3 regions of the Pseudomonas sp. B21-028 genome follow, and region 3 is predicted to be linked to each of the others. Evidence: predicted binding sites of a transcription regulator. Region 3 holds the regulator's gene; each other region holds the start of a gene.
The links. The regulator sigma-54, encoded in region 3, starts transcription at its own class of promoters, with help from an activator protein. The targets are predictions, from matches to a motif close to ANTGGCATNNANNTTGCTNT.
Positions count from the first base shown of each region.

Region 1: LOY35_RS15975 (circularly permuted type 2 ATP-grasp protein) is a predicted target of sigma-54. The motif match lies at 3,700-3,719, and genes of this name have one in related genera.
Region 2: LOY35_RS23865 (pilin) is a predicted target of sigma-54. The motif match lies at 1,847-1,866, and genes of this name have one in related genera.

Region 1 is NZ_CP087184.1:3,681,548-3,687,407, forward strand. Features, by position in the region: gene LOY35_RS15965 (transglutaminase family protein) at 320-1,117, opposite strand; gene LOY35_RS15970 (alpha-E domain-containing protein) at 1,114-2,064, opposite strand; gene LOY35_RS15975 (circularly permuted type 2 ATP-grasp protein) at 2,068-3,477, opposite strand; gene LOY35_RS15980 (glycine betaine ABC transporter substrate-binding protein) at 4,035-5,066, opposite strand; gene LOY35_RS15985 (type I polyketide synthase) at 5,077-5,860, opposite strand, start outside.
Region 2 is NZ_CP087184.1:5,518,794-5,524,653, reverse strand. Features, by position in the region: gene pilB (type IV-A pilus assembly ATPase PilB) at 1-1,688, opposite strand, end outside; gene LOY35_RS23865 (pilin) at 1,912-2,322, shown strand; gene LOY35_RS23860 (BON domain-containing protein) at 2,678-3,031, shown strand; gene LOY35_RS23855 (DUF2845 domain-containing protein) at 3,329-3,625, opposite strand; gene LOY35_RS23850 (DUF748 domain-containing protein) at 3,627-5,860, opposite strand, start outside.
Region 3 is NZ_CP087184.1:999,314-1,005,173, reverse strand. Features, by position in the region: gene LOY35_RS04320 (HAD family hydrolase) at 1-402, shown strand, start outside; gene lptC (LPS export ABC transporter periplasmic protein LptC) at 410-982, shown strand; gene lptA (lipopolysaccharide transport periplasmic protein LptA) at 969-1,514, shown strand; gene lptB (LPS export ABC transporter ATP-binding protein) at 1,514-2,239, shown strand; gene LOY35_RS04300 (RNA polymerase factor sigma-54) at 2,459-3,955, shown strand; gene hpf (ribosome hibernation-promoting factor, HPF/YfiA family) at 4,033-4,341, shown strand; gene ptsN (PTS IIA-like nitrogen regulatory protein PtsN) at 4,354-4,818, shown strand; gene rapZ (RNase adapter RapZ) at 4,821-5,678, shown strand; gene LOY35_RS04280 (HPr family phosphocarrier protein) at 5,694-5,860, shown strand, end outside.

The DNA of each region.
Region 1 (5,860 bases), 2.7 Mb from region 3:
GGTCGCTGGATTTGCGCACGACACCATTCCCACACTGGACTTGGATGTACGCAGTTTTTGCATACACCCCAGACCCTGTGGGAGCGAGCCTGCTCGCGATGGGGTCGGAACATTCAATATCTTCATGACAGACCCTCCGCTTCGCGAGCAGGCTCGCTCCCACAGGGGATCCGGGTGGTCGCTGGATTGCGCACGACGCCATTCCCACACTGGACTTGGATGGACGCAGTTTTTGCATACACCCCCAGACCCTGTGGGAGCGAGCCTGCTCCGGGCGGCGATCCGACGATGAGGCCTTCAGCGTCAGCGAATGTCCGGCTTATTGATGTTGCACCTGCACCATCGAGTTCACCTGCACTCGTGCGTGCATCTGTTCTGCCCCGCCGCCCCGGCGCATGCCGCGTACCGGGCAGGCGTCGAGGTAGTCCAGGCCGACCGCCAGTTTCAGGTGCCGGTCGGGACGGGTCAGGCGGTTGGTCACGTCGAAGCTGTACCAGCCGTCGTCCAGCCAGGCTTCGGCCCAGGCATGGCTGGCCAGATGAGATTCATCTTCGGTGTACAAGTAACCGGAGACATAGCGCGCCGGAATACCGAGGCTGCGCGCGCAGGCCAGGAAAGCATGGGTATGATCCTGGCAGACGCCCGCGCCACCGGCAAACGCCTCGGCGGCCGTGCTGCTGACAGCGGTCGTGCCCGGGCTATAGGGCATGCGCGCCGCAAGGCCCTCCATCAGATCGACCAGTGCCGCACGATCGCGTCGCCCTGCGCATTGTTCCATGGCGAATGCGCTGAGCGCGTCATCCGCCTGGGTCAGACGACTCGTGCGCAGGAACGGCAGCGGCGACTGCGGGTCCGGTTCCATCTCCACCGCCTGGTGGATTTCCACCTCGCCATAAGCGGTCAGCACCAAGGCGCCGTGGGGCTCGTCCATGGTCATCACATGCAGGATGTTGCCGTAGGGGTCGATCTGGCTGCGCACCAGTCGCGGCAATTCCAGATGCCATTGCAGGATGCGCTGGCGCTGGCTGTCCTTCGGGGTCAGGCGCAGGAACTGGATGCTGGTGCAGACTTCATCGGTATAGCGATAGGTAGTGTCGTGGCGTATGGACAGTTTCATACGACCTCCAGATAGGACTCGTGAACGGTCTGGCCCAGATGACGGATCTGGTCGATGAGGTCGGTCAGCCAAAGGTGCAGGCCCGACGCCAGGATCTCATCGATCCCGGAATACCGCAGGCGCGCATTCAGTTCCGCGGCCAGGCGCTGGGCCGGACGGCCGTTGTGGCCGGGCAGGCTGGCGAGGATCTGATCGAGTTCCTCGATGCAGGCATGCAACGAGCGCGGGACATCGGCGCGCAGCAGCAACATCTCCGAAACCTGCTCGGCATTCGGCGCATTACGGTAGATCTCGTTGAACGCCTCGAACGACGACAGCGCCCGCAGCAAGGCACTCCACTGGTAATAACCGCGCGCCGAACTGTCGCTGACCTCTTCCGACTCCTCGCCAAACATTTCGTAGCGTGCATCCAACAGGCGCAGGGTATTGTCTGCCCGCTCGATGAACGTCCCCAGGCGAATGAAACAGTAGGCATCGTTGCGCATGATGGTGCCCGACGTCGCGCCGCGGAACAGATGCGAACGCTCTTTGACCCATTCGCAGAAATGACTGATGCCGTAGCGCCCCAGGCCATTGCTGGCGATGTTGCGCATCTCCAGCCAGGTGGCATTGATGTTTTCCCACATGTCCGCGGTGATGCGTCCGCGCACCGCATGGGCATTGGTCCGCGCCGCCCGCAGGCAGCTGTAGATACTGCCGGGATTGGTTTCATCCAGGGCGAAGAAATGCAGCATTTGCTCGCTGTTGAGTTCGCCATTACGCGCGTTGTAGTCATCCAGCGTACCGGCCGCCAGCAGCGACATCGCCAGCTCGGCATGACCGTCGCTGCGCCCGGCCTGGGGCATCAGGGACAGCGAGTAACTGACTTCGAGCATACGCGCCAGGTTTTCTGCGCGCTCCAGGTAGCGGGACATCCAGTAGAGGTCCGAAGCGGTTCTTGAAAGCATGTCTTAATCCTCCACTACCCAAGTGTCCTTGGTGCCGCCGCCCTGGGACGAATTCACCACCAGCGAGCCTTCGCGCAGTGCCACGCGAGTCAGGCCACCCGGCACGAGGCGGGTTTCCTTGCCTGACAGCACGAACGGCCGCAGGTCGATATGGCGCGGCGCGATGCCACTTTCGACAAAGGTCGGGCACGTGGACAGGCTCAAGGTCGGCTGAGCGATGTAGGCCTCGGGACGGGCCTTGAGTCGTGCACGGAAGTCTTCGATTTCCGCCGCGGTGGCCGCTGGCCCCACCAGCATGCCGTAGCCGCCGGAGCCCTGGGTTTCCTTGACCACCAGATCAGGCAGGTTCGCCAGCACATGGGACAGTTCCTGGGGCTTGCGGCACTGCCAGGTAGGGACATTCTTCAGGATGGGTTCTTCGGTGAGGTAGAAACGAATCATCTCGTCGACGTAAGGGTAGATCGACTTGTCATCGGCGACGCCGGTACCGACCGCGTTCGCCAGCACCACATTGCCGGCACGGTAGACGGCAATCAGGCCTGGCACACCCAACATCGAATCGGGATTGAACGACAGCGGGTCGAGATACGCGTCGTCGAGACGCCGGTAGATCACATCCACCTGCTTGGGACCGGCCGTCGTGCGCATGTAGACATGGTCGTCGCGCACGAACAGATCGGCGCCCTCCACCAGCTCCACGCCCATTTCCCGAGCCAGGAACGCATGTTCGAAGTAGGCGCTGTTGAAGCGGCCCGGGGTCAGGACTACCGCGGTAGGGTTATCCAGCGGGCTCGAGCTCTTGAGGGTGTCGAGCAACAGGTTCGGGTAATGATCGATGGGGGCTACCCGTTGGGCGGCGAAGAGTTCGGGGAACAGACGCATCATCATCTTGCGGTCTTCGAGCATGTAGCTGACACCGCTGGGCGTGCGCAGATTGTCTTCCAGCACGTAGTAACTGCCGTCACCGTCTCGAACCAGGTCGACACCGGCGATATGGGCGTAGATGCCCCGGTGCAGGTTCAGGCCCTGCATCGCAATCTGGTAACCCTCGTTGGCCAGCACCTGCTCGGCGGGAATGATCCCTTCCTTGAGGATGTGCTGCTGGTGATAGATGTCGGCCAGGAACATGTTCAGCGCCTGGACCCGCTGGATGCAGCCCTGCTCGACCTTCTGCCATTCGCTGGCCTTGATGCTGCGGGGAATGATGTCGAAGGGAATCAACCGCTCGGTGCCCTGCTCGTCCCCGTACAAGGTGAAGGTGATCCCGGCTCGATGGAACAGCAGGTCGGCTTCGCGTCGGCGCTGCTCGAGCAGTTCGACCGGCGTGTCCGCCAGCCAACGTGCGAAGGCTTGGTAATGCGGGCGGCAGTCACCCTTGGCGTCATACATTTCATCAAAAAAAGCTCGGGGCATAGCCAACTCCCAGCCGCGTTCTACACGGCATTTCTTATTACTTCGTCATTCCAATGGTCCGGCCTTGCCTTGCGCTAATGAGCCCTGTTTTCTCTCGGCACCTCGATAGACATCCGTCTCTGGTGTGGCCTTTGCGTCTGGATGACGTGCGCCCCCTGTTAAATCCGCGTAATGAATTCCTCCGTCTGAAGCCATCGGTGGTTTGGCTTGGGTTGTTGAAGCGTAGCAAAGGCTATGCCTAAGCATGAAGCGGCAAAAAACCGGTGGAAAAACAGCGCGAAAATTACGATCAGGCGAAGTTCGCTGTCGTTTTTGCGACAAAAGCAGGCTCTAGAGCTGAAACGTTTTATTTCAGCTTCCCGTGGAGAGCGCGGGAACGGGTCGAATAGGTGCACAAAGACCGGTAACAGGGCGTGAATGCCCTGAAAGGGGGAAATTTTTACTCACTGCACGGGAGTCACGAGAATGTCTTGCCTGCCCACTCAGGCACAAACAACAAGGCATACCGATTCTCTCGGCATGCCTTTTTTCGTTGCGACCCGTCCCTGATGCCTTTTCTACAGTGTCTCGGAGACTTTCTTGAACACATCCTCAGGCACCCACCCTTTCCAATCGGCGGTGTGGTTACGCAAGTAATAGCGCGCCGTTTGCTCGGGGGTCTCCTTGTTGGAGACCATTCGGGTTGCCAGGGTCCGGATGGTGTCGGTTCCCACGAACATCGACTTCAGGAAAGGAATGACGCTCGGATGCTCTTCGGCGAACTTGGCTGAGGTGTATTTATTCAGCGGGATATCTGCATAGGCACAGGCTTGTCGGCTCCCAACGCCTTCCTTGAACTGGGCGAGGCTTTGCTTGATCGCTTCCCAGCAGGCTTCGCTGTAGGCGGGCTCCTCCAGACGCGTAAGGGCCAACTCACCCATCAGGGGGCTCGGATCCCAGTAGTACGTCATGAAGGGCTGCCCTTTCTCGTAAGCGGAGATGATCGCGGCATTGAGTGCCGACTCGGACTTGAGCTCCACTGGCGTGAACGTTTTATCGATCCCGTAGGTGGCCATCTTAATCAGGTTGATTTCCCGGCACGCCCAACTGCTGATGCAGTTCAGCCAGGTCGGCTTGCCCGACCCCGATGCCTGCTTGAAGACCTCGGCGTACCTGGGGAGATCGGCGACGCTTTTCAGATCGGGGGTCGTCGGCTTGATGCCGCGCCCCGCATCGCCCTTGATCATGTAGGTGGGGACATAGAAAGCCTGGGTAAGACGTTCATACGTGGGGCCGAAATCGAGGATGGTTTTCTTCGCCGTCTGATCCTGGACCCACTGTGGCATCAGCGAGGTAAACACCTCCATATTGATATCGATGGCACCGGTCTCCATCGCATTCTGCATCTGCGCAATATCAAGGCTGACGGATTCCACGTTCATACCGTATCCATGCTTGAGGATGTACATGGCGATATGATTGTCGATCTGGATATTTTCCCAGCCACCGTCGTAGAACCGGATCGGACGCGGGTCAGATGTCGCCAAAGCCCAGTGGGACGTCAGGCTCAGGATGAAGCACAGCACAGTACGCAAGAACATTGAAGGCATTTGAACTCTCCTATGAGTGAACGTTTTCTGCGGGGCGATGGGGCGCCGGGGTGGGTGAACCGGCAAGCGTTTCCACCACGATACTGGCGATCAGATCTCGCTGGCCTTCCACAAAGTAATGATCCCCGGCACAGAACACCGACCTGAACGCGTCGGTGGTATGTTCACGCCAGCCGGTGATGTGCACGCCAGTGGCGTAGGGATCGATCCGTCCGCCAATCGAGGTAATGGGCACCGCCAGCGGCGGATGGGCCCGGTACAGGTAGGTGTTATTGACTTCGTAGTCCGCCTTGATGATTGGAAGCATCAAGTCACGCATTTCAGCGTCATCGAACAGCGCCTGATTGTTGGCAAAATTCATTTCCTTGAGCATGGCGATGAGCTCGCTGTCACCCTTTTGCGCGGACTCACCATCCGATTCGTAATTGAACTGCAGGACATCCGAGGCGAATTGATGCTCGTTGTAGAAATGCGGTGCCCGGCTTCCGGCAAAAATCAGCTGTGAGGGGTACAGGTCATGCGCCTTGGCGAGGCGTTGCGCCACTTCAAACGCCTGGACACCGCCCAGGCACAGGCCAAGGAATGCGAACGGCCGGTCCAGGTAGGGCAGCAGATCCGGCGTCAGGTTTGTCACCAGCTCTTCCATGCGGGTGTACGACTTCTCCCCCAGTCGCGCATTGCGTCCGGGCAATTGCAACAGACAGAGCTCGATATGATCCGGTAGTCGATCTGCCCACCCCTTGAACACCGCCGGCCCGCCGCCCGCATAGGGAAAGCAGATCAAACGCAGCGTG
Region 2 (5,860 bases), 2.0 Mb from region 3:
ACCCGGTTGATTTCTTCCAGGCTGGTCACGCCTTGCATCACTTTGAGCAGCCCTGAAGTGCGCAGGTCATTGAAACCGTCTTTGCGCATTTGCAGGTCGATTTCCAGGGAATTGCCTTCGGCCATGATCAGCCGTTGCAGTTCGGGCGTATTTTTCACCACTTCGTAAACCCCCACGCGTCCTTTGTAGCCACTGTTGCACTGTTCGCAACCGACCGGCTCATAGATCGTGAATGAGCCGATGCGTTCCTTGGGGAAGCCTTCCTTGAGCAGGGTCTCCTCGGGAATCTCCGTGGCTTTCTTGCATTGGCTGCACAGTTTTCGCGCCAGGCGCTGGGCGATGATCAAGTGGACCGCCGTGGCGATGTTGAAGCCGGGGATGCCCATGTTCTGCAAGCGGATCAGGGTTTCGGCGGCGCTGTTGGTGTGCAGGGTGGAGAGCACCATGTGCCCGGTCTGGGCCGCCTTGATGGCGATTTCCGCCGTTTCCAGGTCGCGGATCTCACCCACCATGATCACGTCCGGGTCCTGGCGCAGGAACGAGCGCAGGGCCTGGGCAAAGTCCAGTCCCTGACGCGGGGTCACGTTGACCTGGTTGATGCCTTCCATGTTGATTTCCACCGGGTCTTCGGCGGTGGAGATGTTGATGTCCACGGTATTGAGGATATTCAAGCCGGTGTAGAGCGAGACAGTCTTGCCCGAGCCGGTTGGCCCGGTCACCAGGATCAGCCCTTGTGGTTGCTTGAGGGCCGCGAGGTAGAGCTCCTTCTGATCCGGTTCGTAGCCCAGGGCATCGATGCCCATTTGCGCACTGGAAGGGTCGAGGATCCGGATCACTACTTTTTCGCCCCAGAGCGTGGGCAGGGTATTGACCCGGAAGTCGATGGACTTGGTTTTCGACAGGCGCATTTTCAACCGGCCGTCCTGCGGCTTGCGCCGCTCGGAAATATCCAGGCTGGCCATGACCTTCAGGCGCGCGGCGATGCGGCTGGCCAGTTGGGTCGGCGGCCTGGCCACTTCCCGCAGCATGCCATCGGTGCGCACACGCACCCGGTAGGATTTTTCATAGGGTTCGAAGTGCAGGTCGGAAGAACCGCCCTTGATCGCGTCCAGCAGCATCTTGTTGACGAACCGCACCACCGGCGCGTCGTCGGTATCCTGGCCGGTAATGGCGTCCTGCTTGCGATCGTCGTCCGACTCGATGTCCAGGCCATCGAGGTCGACATCACCCATGCCTTCCAGGCCCGTGGTGCTGGACTCGAAAAACTTCTCGATGGCATCGCTGAGTTTGTCGTCCTCCACCAGGATGGCCTCGGCGGTCAGGCCGGTACTGAACTGGATGTCGTTGATGGCCTGGTGGTTGGTGGGGTCGGAGATTCCCACGAACAGCTTGTTGCCGCGCCGCCACAGCGGCAGGGCATGGTGTTGCCGGACCAGTTTTTCACTGACCAGGCCGGTGGGCTGGCTTTCCTTGTCCAGGCTGTTGAGGTCCAGCAGGGCGACGCCGAAATGCTCCGAGGCGATTTCCGCAACCTGGCGACTCTGGACCAGTTTGTTCTGCACCAGGTAGCTGACCAGGGGCATGCGGTTGCGTTGGGCTTGCTGCTGCGCCTGCTGCGCGCTTTGTTCGGTGATCAGCTCGGCCAGCACCAGTTGCTTGGTCAGGCCGCTGAGGGCGATGTCATTCATGGGGATACCGACTGCTGACAGTTCATGACTTATAGCCTAGTCAAGCATCGACGCCAAACCAGCGGGGCCAGGTGACAAAAAACGTCAGATAGTGCGGATGTTGGAGTAGGACGTAGGGCGTCTGTGGGCTTAGGCCCCTTGCTGGCTGGGCTGGAGGGGTTGGCATGTGCCGTGCAACGCCCCCTCCAACCATGAGATTTCGCCTCATGTAATGGAGATGTCTATGAGCAAGCAGAATGGTTTTACCCTGATCGAGCTGCTGATCGTCGTGGCGATCATCGGCATTCTGGCGACGTTTGCGTTGCCGCAATATTCCAAGTATCAGGCGCGGGCCAAGGTAACGGCGGCGGTGGCGGAAGCGACCGCGTTGAAGGTGCCGTTCGAGGATATGATCAACCAGGGTACTGATCCAAGCTTGGAGACCATCGGTGGAACGGCAACAACCGGCAATTGCACCATGACCGCTTCAGGCTCCGCCACTACCGGCAAGGGTAGCATTGGCTGCACCCTGCTCAATGCTCCCGGCCCGGTACTGGGCAAAACAATTACTCTTACTCGTGATGGGAACGGCGTGTGGACTTGTGCTACCACCGCGGCTAAGGAATTCGCCCCTAAAGGGTGCCCGGGCGTATAAGGCGAACAGTCTGTGACGAGGGAGCGTACTCCTGCTGGGCTGCGTAGCAACTCCATAATAAGGACCTCTGCGCGCTGGGCGGCAACTAGGCCAGCGGGAATAAGCCCAGTTCCCCTCGTCACAAAAAAATCTCCTTATTTCATAAGCTTAGAGAGACCCAAAACCCGCAACTTGCATGTCCTAAATCAACAGCTCATTGCATTTTGCATGATTTTGAAAGTTGCCGTTTCGGTTAACTGTCTGATTTAAAAGGAATTAATGAACGCCTAAAAACTGGCACACCCTTCGCACTACTCCTGATAACCCTGCCGGGATACACCTCCGGCAGTTTCTGAGAAAAACAGGAGTTACTCGTATGAAGAAGTTCGCTATCACTGCCGCTACTGCTGCCGCACTGACCTTGACCATGGCTAACGCATTTGCCGAGACTGCTCAAGCGACCCAGGCTCCGATGATGTTGGCTGCTGGTGAAGTGACTAAAGCCAAGGAAGAAACCAAGGACACCTGGATCACCACCAAGGTCAAAGCTGATCTGATTACCGAAAAAGGTATCCCAGGTTCTGACATCAAGGTTGAAACCAACAAAGGCGTCGTATCCCTGTCTTCAACCGTAGCCATTACCGACGCTCAAAAGACCACCGCCGTAGCAATCGCCAAGAAAATCAAAGGCGTCAAAGCCGTATCGGCTGATGGCCTGAAGGCCGAATAAGGCCAAGACTTCTCGCCTGGACTGGGAGAGGGCGCGGCAAACGGGCTGTGTCATACGTTTGCCGTTGCTTTGGAGTTCATGCGAAAGGCCACAGGGACGTGGCCGCCACAGGCCCTCGGCATTTGCCGGGGGCCTGTTTTATTTTGGGTGAAAGTCAGTCGGCACTTGTGTTGGCTCGTCTACCGCCATCGCGAGCAGGCTCGCTCCCACATTGGTTCTGGGTTGTTCCAAAAGTGTACGGTCGGCGCCGATCCCGTGGGAGCGAGCCTGCTCGCGATGGCGGAGTCATTGCCAGCTTCAGTGCCCACGCCGGCTGGTGATCTGCACCAACCGATTACCCTCGAAGCGCAAGAACTGATACATGCCGCTGTTGGGGCCGTAGGTCCACTCCTCTACCGGATATTCCTCCCGGCGATTGACGCTGCGTTTGTAGCCCAGATCGTCCCGCGCCACCGGTTGCCCGCACTTTTGCAGCACTTCGCTCGAACGGTCGCCCACACTGATCAACTGGCTGCCGCAACGCAATGTGTCGGCAGCCGATGCGTACGGGGTGATGAGCAGTAAGCCCAGGCCGAGCCAGTAGAGACGCTTCATCCTATTCGGCATCCAGATGCAGAGGAGTGATCACACGCCCGTCGCTTTCGGCCTGGCCGAGGCTGGCGTCGATGAAATACACCCGGTCATCGGCCAGTTGGCCCTTGTCCACCAGGAAGTCCTTGATGCTGCTGGCCCGTTCCTGGCCCAGCTCGCGCAGCAATACGTCGCTGCCGCTCCAGAACTTGATGACGCCTTCACGCAGTTTTTCGATGCGGGCTTTTTTATCCAGTTGTGTCCATTCGGCCGGCGGCTGGGTCTTGAGACGGGTTCGGTAGATGCCTTCCAGCAGCGGGGCCTTTTCATCCTCCGGTACCTGCAGCAGCGAAGCCTTGGCTGGAACCTTGTCGCCCCGGCGTTGCAGCATCTTGTAGTAGTTGTACTGGTACTCGCGCTCCAGGCGCTGACTGGCCAGCAGCGGCCCGTCGCTGCTCTCGGCGGCGGTGCCTTCGATTTCCAGGCGCAGCTCCGGACGCTTGGCCAGCGCCTCGGAGAGCTTGAGCAGCACGCCTTCGCTTTCCGGGCTCAGGTCGCTGGAGCCGGCTGCGAACGCAACATTGCCCAGGTCTTCCGAGCCACCGCCGGCCACCAGCCCGCCGATGAGTTTGAACGGCGCCTGGGCCGCTCGCACCACCAGGTTGCGCAGGGTCTGCCAGACAATCGGCATCACACTGAATTGCGGGTCGTTGAGGTTGCCGGACACCGGCAACTCGATGGATATCCTGCCCTCGGAATCCTTCAGCAGCGCGACGGCCAGTTTCAGCGGCAGGCTCACGGCGTCCGGGCTGTCGACCTTTTCCCCCAGTTGCAGTTGCTCGACCACCACCTTGTTCTCGGCCTGGAGCTGACCCTTGGTGATCCGGTAATGCAGGTCGAGATTGAGTCGGCCCTTGCGGATGCGATAGCCGGCGAATTTGCCGGAGTAGGGCGTCAGCGTCGTCAGCTCCACCCGTTTGAAGCTGGTGGCGATATCGAGGCTTTCCATCGGATTGAAAGGGTTGAGTGCGCCCTTGATCGTTACCGGCGCATAGCGGTCGACCTTGCCCTTGACGTCCACGCTGGCCGGTTTGGCCTGGCGGCTGTCGATGGTGCCGATCTGACCGTTGAGCTGCTGGATGGCGGTGGCGAAATTCGGCGTCAGGCTGAAGTCGGCGAAGTTGGCCGAACCGTCGTTGATGGCAATCGCGCCAATGCGGATACCCAGCGGCTTCTCTTGAGAAGCCGGTTTTGCCGTGGTGCTCTTCGTGTCGTTGTCCGGCGGCTGTGGGACCAGCAAGTCATCGACGTTGGTGGTGCGATCGCTGTTGATCATGAAGCGGGCATAAGGCTGGAACAGGTTGACCTTGTCGATGGACAGGCTGTCGCCGTGCTGATAGTTGAGGCCTTCGAGCACCAGGCTCTGCCATTTGACGAAGTCGCGGGTCTTGAGGGTGTCGAGGGTGTGCAGTTGGTCGACCTGGGCGCGACCGGTGACCGCGAAGGCCAGCGGCGCGGTGCTCTTGAGGTCGACCGCCAGGTCGCTGCCGAGCATTCCCGAGCGCAGCTCCAGGCGAATGAATGGGGTGATATAGGCCTGGGCGACACGCAGGTCGATGTCCTGGGTCTTGACCTTGAGCCTGGCGGTGATCGGGTTCAGGTTGACTTCGCCGTCGGCCAGGAGCTTGCCCTGTTTACCCACGCCGCTATCAAGCTTGAGGGTAAAAGGCGAGCCGTTGAGGGTGTCGTAGTTCTGCAGGTCGAGGTTCAGCGGGCCGACGTCCAGTGCCACGGCAGGTTGCGCCTGGCGGTCGGCCAGATGCACCCGGTAATCGCGCAGTTGCACATCCTTCAATAGCACCTGCCACGGCTTGCCGGGTGCCTTTGGTTCAGGTTTGGGGGAGTCGGCCGCTGCCGGGGCCGATGCCGGCTCAACCTTGACCTGCGGTTTGGTCGGCTGGCTGGCGAAGAGTTTCTGCCAGTCCAACTGACCATCGGCCTCGCGTGCCGCCCAGGTTTCGAGCTTCTGGCTGCGGATCTTGCCCACGATCACCTGTTGTTTCGCCAGGTCCACCGTGGTTTCGCTGACATCCAGGCGTTCGAGTTTCGCCAGTGGACGGCCATCGGGGGCCTTGATGGCGAAAGGCGCGACACTGACGGCCACGTTGTTGAGCAGCAGCTCGGTGCCCTTGTCCAGGTTGAGCTTGTAATCGGTGCTCAGATTGAGGATGCCGTTCTCCAGCACCAGCGGTACCGCGT
Region 3 (5,860 bases):
ACCCTCGACGGCCAAGGCATCAAGATGCTGATGGCCGCCGGCGTGCAGACGGCCATCATCAGCGGCCGCAAGACCCCGGTGGTCGAACGGCGCGCGAAGAACCTTGGCATCCCCCACCTTTATCAGGGTCGCGAGGATAAACTGGTGGTCCTGGACGAACTGCTGGGGCAACTCAATCTAAGCTATGCACAGGTCGCCTACCTGGGTGACGACCTGCCGGACCTGCCGGTGATCCGTCGGGTCGGCCTGGGCATGGCAGTGGCCAATGCGGCAGGTTTCGTCCGCGAGCACGCCCATGGCGTCACCACCGCGCGAGGCGGCGAAGGCGCGGCCCGTGAGTTCTGCGAACTGATCCTGCGCGCCCAGGGCCGCCTCGAAGCGGCCAACGCCGCGTACCTGTGAGCCATTTATGCTGAGCAAGAAGATTCGCACCATCCTGCTGTTCGCGTGCATCGCGGCGATTTTCGCGGCGGTGGGCTACTGGAACATCAGCCCCGAACGCTTCCTCGATCGCCCTGCCGTCCAGGTCGCGGAAAACGATATCGACTGGTATGCGACCAACACGCATACACTGCAATACCTGCCCGACGGCAAGGTGCAGTACGAAATGACGTCCGACAAGGTCGATCACGTCAAGGCCACCGACATTTCACTGGTCGCCAATCCGGACCTGAACATGTTCCGTGGCACGGAATTCCCGTGGCACGTGCAGAGCAAGCGCGCCGAAGTCAATTCCGGCGGCACCGAAGTGGAACTGATCGACTCGGTACGCGTCGCACGAACCGATGAGAAGAACCGCACGACGATCATCACCAGCACTCGCATGACCGTGTTCCCGCAGCGACAATATGCGCAGACCGAGCAACCCGTTAGAATCGACGGCGCCGGTGGTGTATCGACCGGCACGGGAATGAAAGCGTATCTGAAGGAAAGCAGGATACACCTGCTATCGAACGTAAGAGGACAGTATGAAGCTCGCTAAAACCCTCCCTATTTTGCTCAGTCTGGGCGCAGCACTGGGAAGCGCGAGCGCCTGGTCTCTTCCCAACGACCGCGACCAGCCTATCCGCATCCAGGCCGACGACGCCCAACTGGACGACAAGAACGGTATCGCCACCTATAGGGGCGACGTGATCATCACCCAGGGCTCGATGAAGGTCACCGGCAATACCGTGACCATCACCCGCACCCAGTCCGGCGATATCGACGTGGTGACCTCGGTGGGCAACCTGGCCTATTTCGAGCAGTTGCAAACGGCCGGCGACACCAAGCCCGTGCAGGGCTACGGCGTGACCATCCAGTATCACGCGTCCCAGGACCGCGTCGTGCTGATCGATCGCGCCAAGGTCATCGACAAGGACAACAACGTCACCCAGGGCGAGAAAATCGTCTACGACACGAACAAGAAACTCGCCAGCGCCGGCCGCGCCACCGGCAACAAGGTGACCGAGCAGCGTCCACGGATCGACATGGTCATCCAGCCGAAAAAGAAAACCGAGCAAAGGCCCCAGTAATGGCAACTCTGAAAGCTCAGCACCTGGCCAAGAGCTACAAAAGCCGTCAGGTCGTGCGCGATGTCAGCCTGTCCATCGACAGCGGGCAGATCGTTGGCCTGCTCGGCCCCAACGGCGCGGGCAAGACCACCTGTTTCTACATGATCGTCGGCCTGGTCCAGGCCGATCAGGGCCGCATCCTGATCGACGACCTGGACGTCAGCCACCAGCCGATGCACGGTCGGGCAAAGGCCGGCATCGGCTATTTGCCACAAGAAGCGTCGATCTTCCGCAAACTGTCGGTCGCCGACAACATCATGGCGATTCTCGAAACCCGCAAGGAACTCGACAAGGCCGGTCGTCGCCAGGAGCTGGAAAGCCTGTTGCAGGAGTTCCACATCAGCCACATCCGCGACAACCTGGGTATGAGCCTGTCCGGTGGCGAACGGCGCCGGGTGGAAATTGCCCGCGCCCTGGCTACCGCACCGAAATTCATCCTGCTCGACGAACCGTTCGCCGGCGTGGACCCGATTTCGGTGGGCGACATCAAGCAGATCATCCACCATCTCAAGGCCAAGGGGATCGGCGTGCTGATCACCGACCACAACGTGCGCGAGACGCTGGACATCTGCGAAACCGCCTACATCGTCAATGACGGCCAATTGATCGCCGAAGGTGACTCCGCCACCATCCTGGCCAACGAACTGGTCAAGGAAGTGTATCTGGGCCATGAGTTCCGCCTGTAAGCGCGAAGTGTCTGGCAAATTGTCCCGGCGCCGCTGGTTTAACCGCGCAGCGCCTCGGGATGTTCTCAGTGAATCCCCTATCATGGGGAAACTAATTGAGAACTTCCCCTAGGCAAACACTTCAGTTTCAGGCATATAATTTGCTTAAGGTTTGGCGCTCCGGCGCCCTTGTAGTGGATGGCGCATGTGCGCCGGCGAATAAGGTGTTAAGCCCCTGCCATGAAACCATCGCTAGTCTTGAGAATGGGCCAGCAGCTGACGATGACACCGCAGCTGCAACAGGCCATCCGCCTGCTCCAATTGTCGACCCTGGACCTGCAACAGGAAATCCAGGAGGCCCTGGAATCCAATCCGATGCTCGAACGCCAGGAAGAAGGCGACGACTTCGACAACACCGATCCGCTGGCCGACAACGTCGAGCAGAAACCCAATACCGAGATCCAGGAACCGTCCTACCAGGAGGAAGCCGCCCCGACGGTGGATAACCTCGAGGATGGCGAGTGGGCCGAACGCATCCCCAATGACCTGCCCGTGGACACGGCCTGGGAAGACGTCTACCAGACCAGCGCCAGCAGCCTGCCGAGCAGCGACGATGACGAGTGGGACTTCACCACCCGCACCTCCGCCGGTGAAAGCCTGCAAAGCCACCTGCTGTGGCAGTTGAACCTGGCACCGATGTCCGACACCGATCGCCTGATCGCCGTGACCCTGATCGACTGCATCAACAACCAGGGCTACCTGGACGAAACCCTCGAGGAAATCCTCGAAGCCTTCGATCCGGAGCTGGACATCGAGCTGGACGAGATCGAAGCCGTCCTGCACCGTATCCAGCAGTTCGAACCGGCCGGCATCGGCGCCCGCAACCTGGGTGAGTGCCTGCTGCTGCAGCTACGCCAACTGCCCGCCAAGACGCCGTGGCTGGCCGAAGCCAAGCGACTGGTCACCGACTATATCGATCTGCTGGGCGGCCGCGACTACAGCCAGCTGATGCGCCGCATGAAGCTCAAGGAAGATGAGCTGCGCCAGGTGATCGAACTGGTCCAGAGCCTCAACCCACGCCCAGGCTCACAGATCGAGGCCACCGAGCCCGAGTACGTGGTTCCCGACGTGATCGTGCGCAAGCACAACGATCGCTGGCTGGTGGAGTTGAACCAGGAATCGGTACCCAAGCTACGGGTCAACGCCCAATACGCGGGCTTTGTAAGACGCGCCGACACCAGCGCCGACAACACTTTCATGCGCAACCAGTTGCAGGAAGCGCGCTGGTTCATCAAGAGCCTGCAGAGTCGCAACGAAACCCTGATGAAAGTTGCCACCCAGATCGTCGAACATCAACGCGGTTTCCTGGACTACGGCGACGAAGCGATGAAACCGTTGGTCCTGCATGACATTGCCGAGGCAGTGGGCATGCACGAATCGACAATCTCCCGGGTGACCACACAGAAATTCATGCATACCCCACGGGGTATCTACGAATTGAAATATTTTTTCTCCAGCCACGTCAGCACCTCCGAAGGCGGCGAATGCTCTTCCACGGCCATCCGCGCGATCATCAAGAAACTGGTGGCCGCGGAAAATCAGAAAAAGCCGTTGAGTGACAGCAAGATCGCTGGTTTACTGGAGGCACAAGGCATTCAGGTGGCCCGCCGTACCGTCGCCAAGTATCGTGAATCCCTCGGGATCGCGCCTTCGAGCGAACGCAAGCGGTTGATGTAACAAGGCCACGCCACAGCGTTCCAGTGGCAGGCATTTCTGCCTGCCGCTTTATGCACTGGCAACGAAGGAGAAGCTGTATGCAAGTCAACATCAGTGGACACCAACTGGAAGTGACCGAACCCCTGCGTACCTACATCGGCGAAAAACTCGACCGATTGGAAAGGCATTTCGACAAGATCACCAACGTGCAGGTCACGATGAACGTCGAGAAGCTGCTGCAGAAAATCGAAGCCACGCTGCATATTCCCGGCGGAGAGGTGGTTGCCAACGCGGAGCACACAGACATGTATGCCGCGATTGACCTGCTGACCGACAAGCTGGATCGCCAACTCAAAAAGCATAAGGAAAAGACCCAGAGCCTCCTCCAGGGCGCTACCGGTCGTTAACCCCCCCAATCCATGATCCGACTAGAAACCATCCTGACCCCCGGCCGTTCCATGGTGAACGCGCCGGGCGGCAGTAAAAAGAAAGCCCTCGAACAAATCGCCAACCTGATCCACCGCGAAGTGCCGGATCTGGAAATGCAGGACGTCTTCGAGGCCCTGGTTGCCCGTGAAAAACTCGGTTCCACCGGTTTTGGCAACGGCATCGCCATTCCCCACTGTCGCCTCAAGGGATGCACCACGCCCATCAGCGCGCTGTTGCACCTTGAAGCCGCCATAGATTTCGACGCCATCGACGGCGCACCGGTCGACCTGCTGTTCGTACTGCTGGTTCCGGAAGCGGCGACCGATGCGCATCTTGAGCTGCTGCGCCAGATCGCCAGCATGCTGGACCGCAAGGAAGTGCGCGAAAAACTGCGCAGCGCACCGAGTAACCAAGCCTTGTATCAGGTCGTCCTGGACGAGCAGAACGGTCATTAATCATGCGCCTGATCATCGTCAGCGGTCGCTCCGGCTCCGGTAAAAGCACGGCGCTCAATGTGCTTGAGGACAGCGGCTATTATTGCATCGACAACCTGCCGGCCGGCCTGCTGCCGGAGTTGGCCGAACGGGCGTTGATCCACACCGAGCTGGCGCAACCGCTGGTAGCGGTCTCCATCGACGCACGCAACCTGCCGAGCCACCTGTCGCGTTTCCCCGAACTGCTCGAGGAAGTACGCAACCGGCATATCCAGTGCGATGTGCTGTACCTGGATGCCGATGACGAAACGCTGCTCAAGCGCTTCTCCGAAACCCGGCGGCGCCACCCGCTGAGCAATGCCAACCGCTCGCTGGCCGAAGCCATCGAAGACGAAAGCCAGTTGCTCGGGCCGATCGCCGACCTGGCGGACCTTAAGGTCAACACCACGAACCTGAACCTGTATCAGTTGCGCGACACCATCAAGTTGCGCCTGCTGAACCAGCCGGAGCCAGGCACGGCGTTCCTGGTGGAGTCGTTCGGCTTCAAGCGTGGCATGCCGGTAGATGCCGACCTGGTGTTCGATGTCCGTTGCCTGCCCAACCCTTATTGGAAACCGGAGCTGCGCGAGCAATCCGGGCTCGACCAGCCGGTGATCGACTACCTGGCTGCCCAACCGGATGTCGAGGAGATGTTCCAGGACATCTCCGGCTACTTGCTTAAATGGCTGCCCCGGTTTGCCGCCAGCAACCGCGCCTATGTCACGATTGCCATCGGCTGTACCGGTGGTCATCACCGCTCCGTCTACCTGACCGAGCGCCTGGGCCAACTCCTGCAACAATCCCTGAAGAACGTCCAGGTTCGCCACCGCGACCTCAGCTAAAGGATCCACATCGCGATGCCTGCTCGGGAAATTGAAATCATCAACAAGCTGGGCTTGCACGCCCGGGCTTCAGCCAAGTTTGTCGGCGTGGCCGGTCAGTTCAAGGAGACGACCATCCGCGTTGGCCGTACGAAGGACGCCACGGTCGACGGCAAGAGCATCATGGCAATGATGATGCTCGC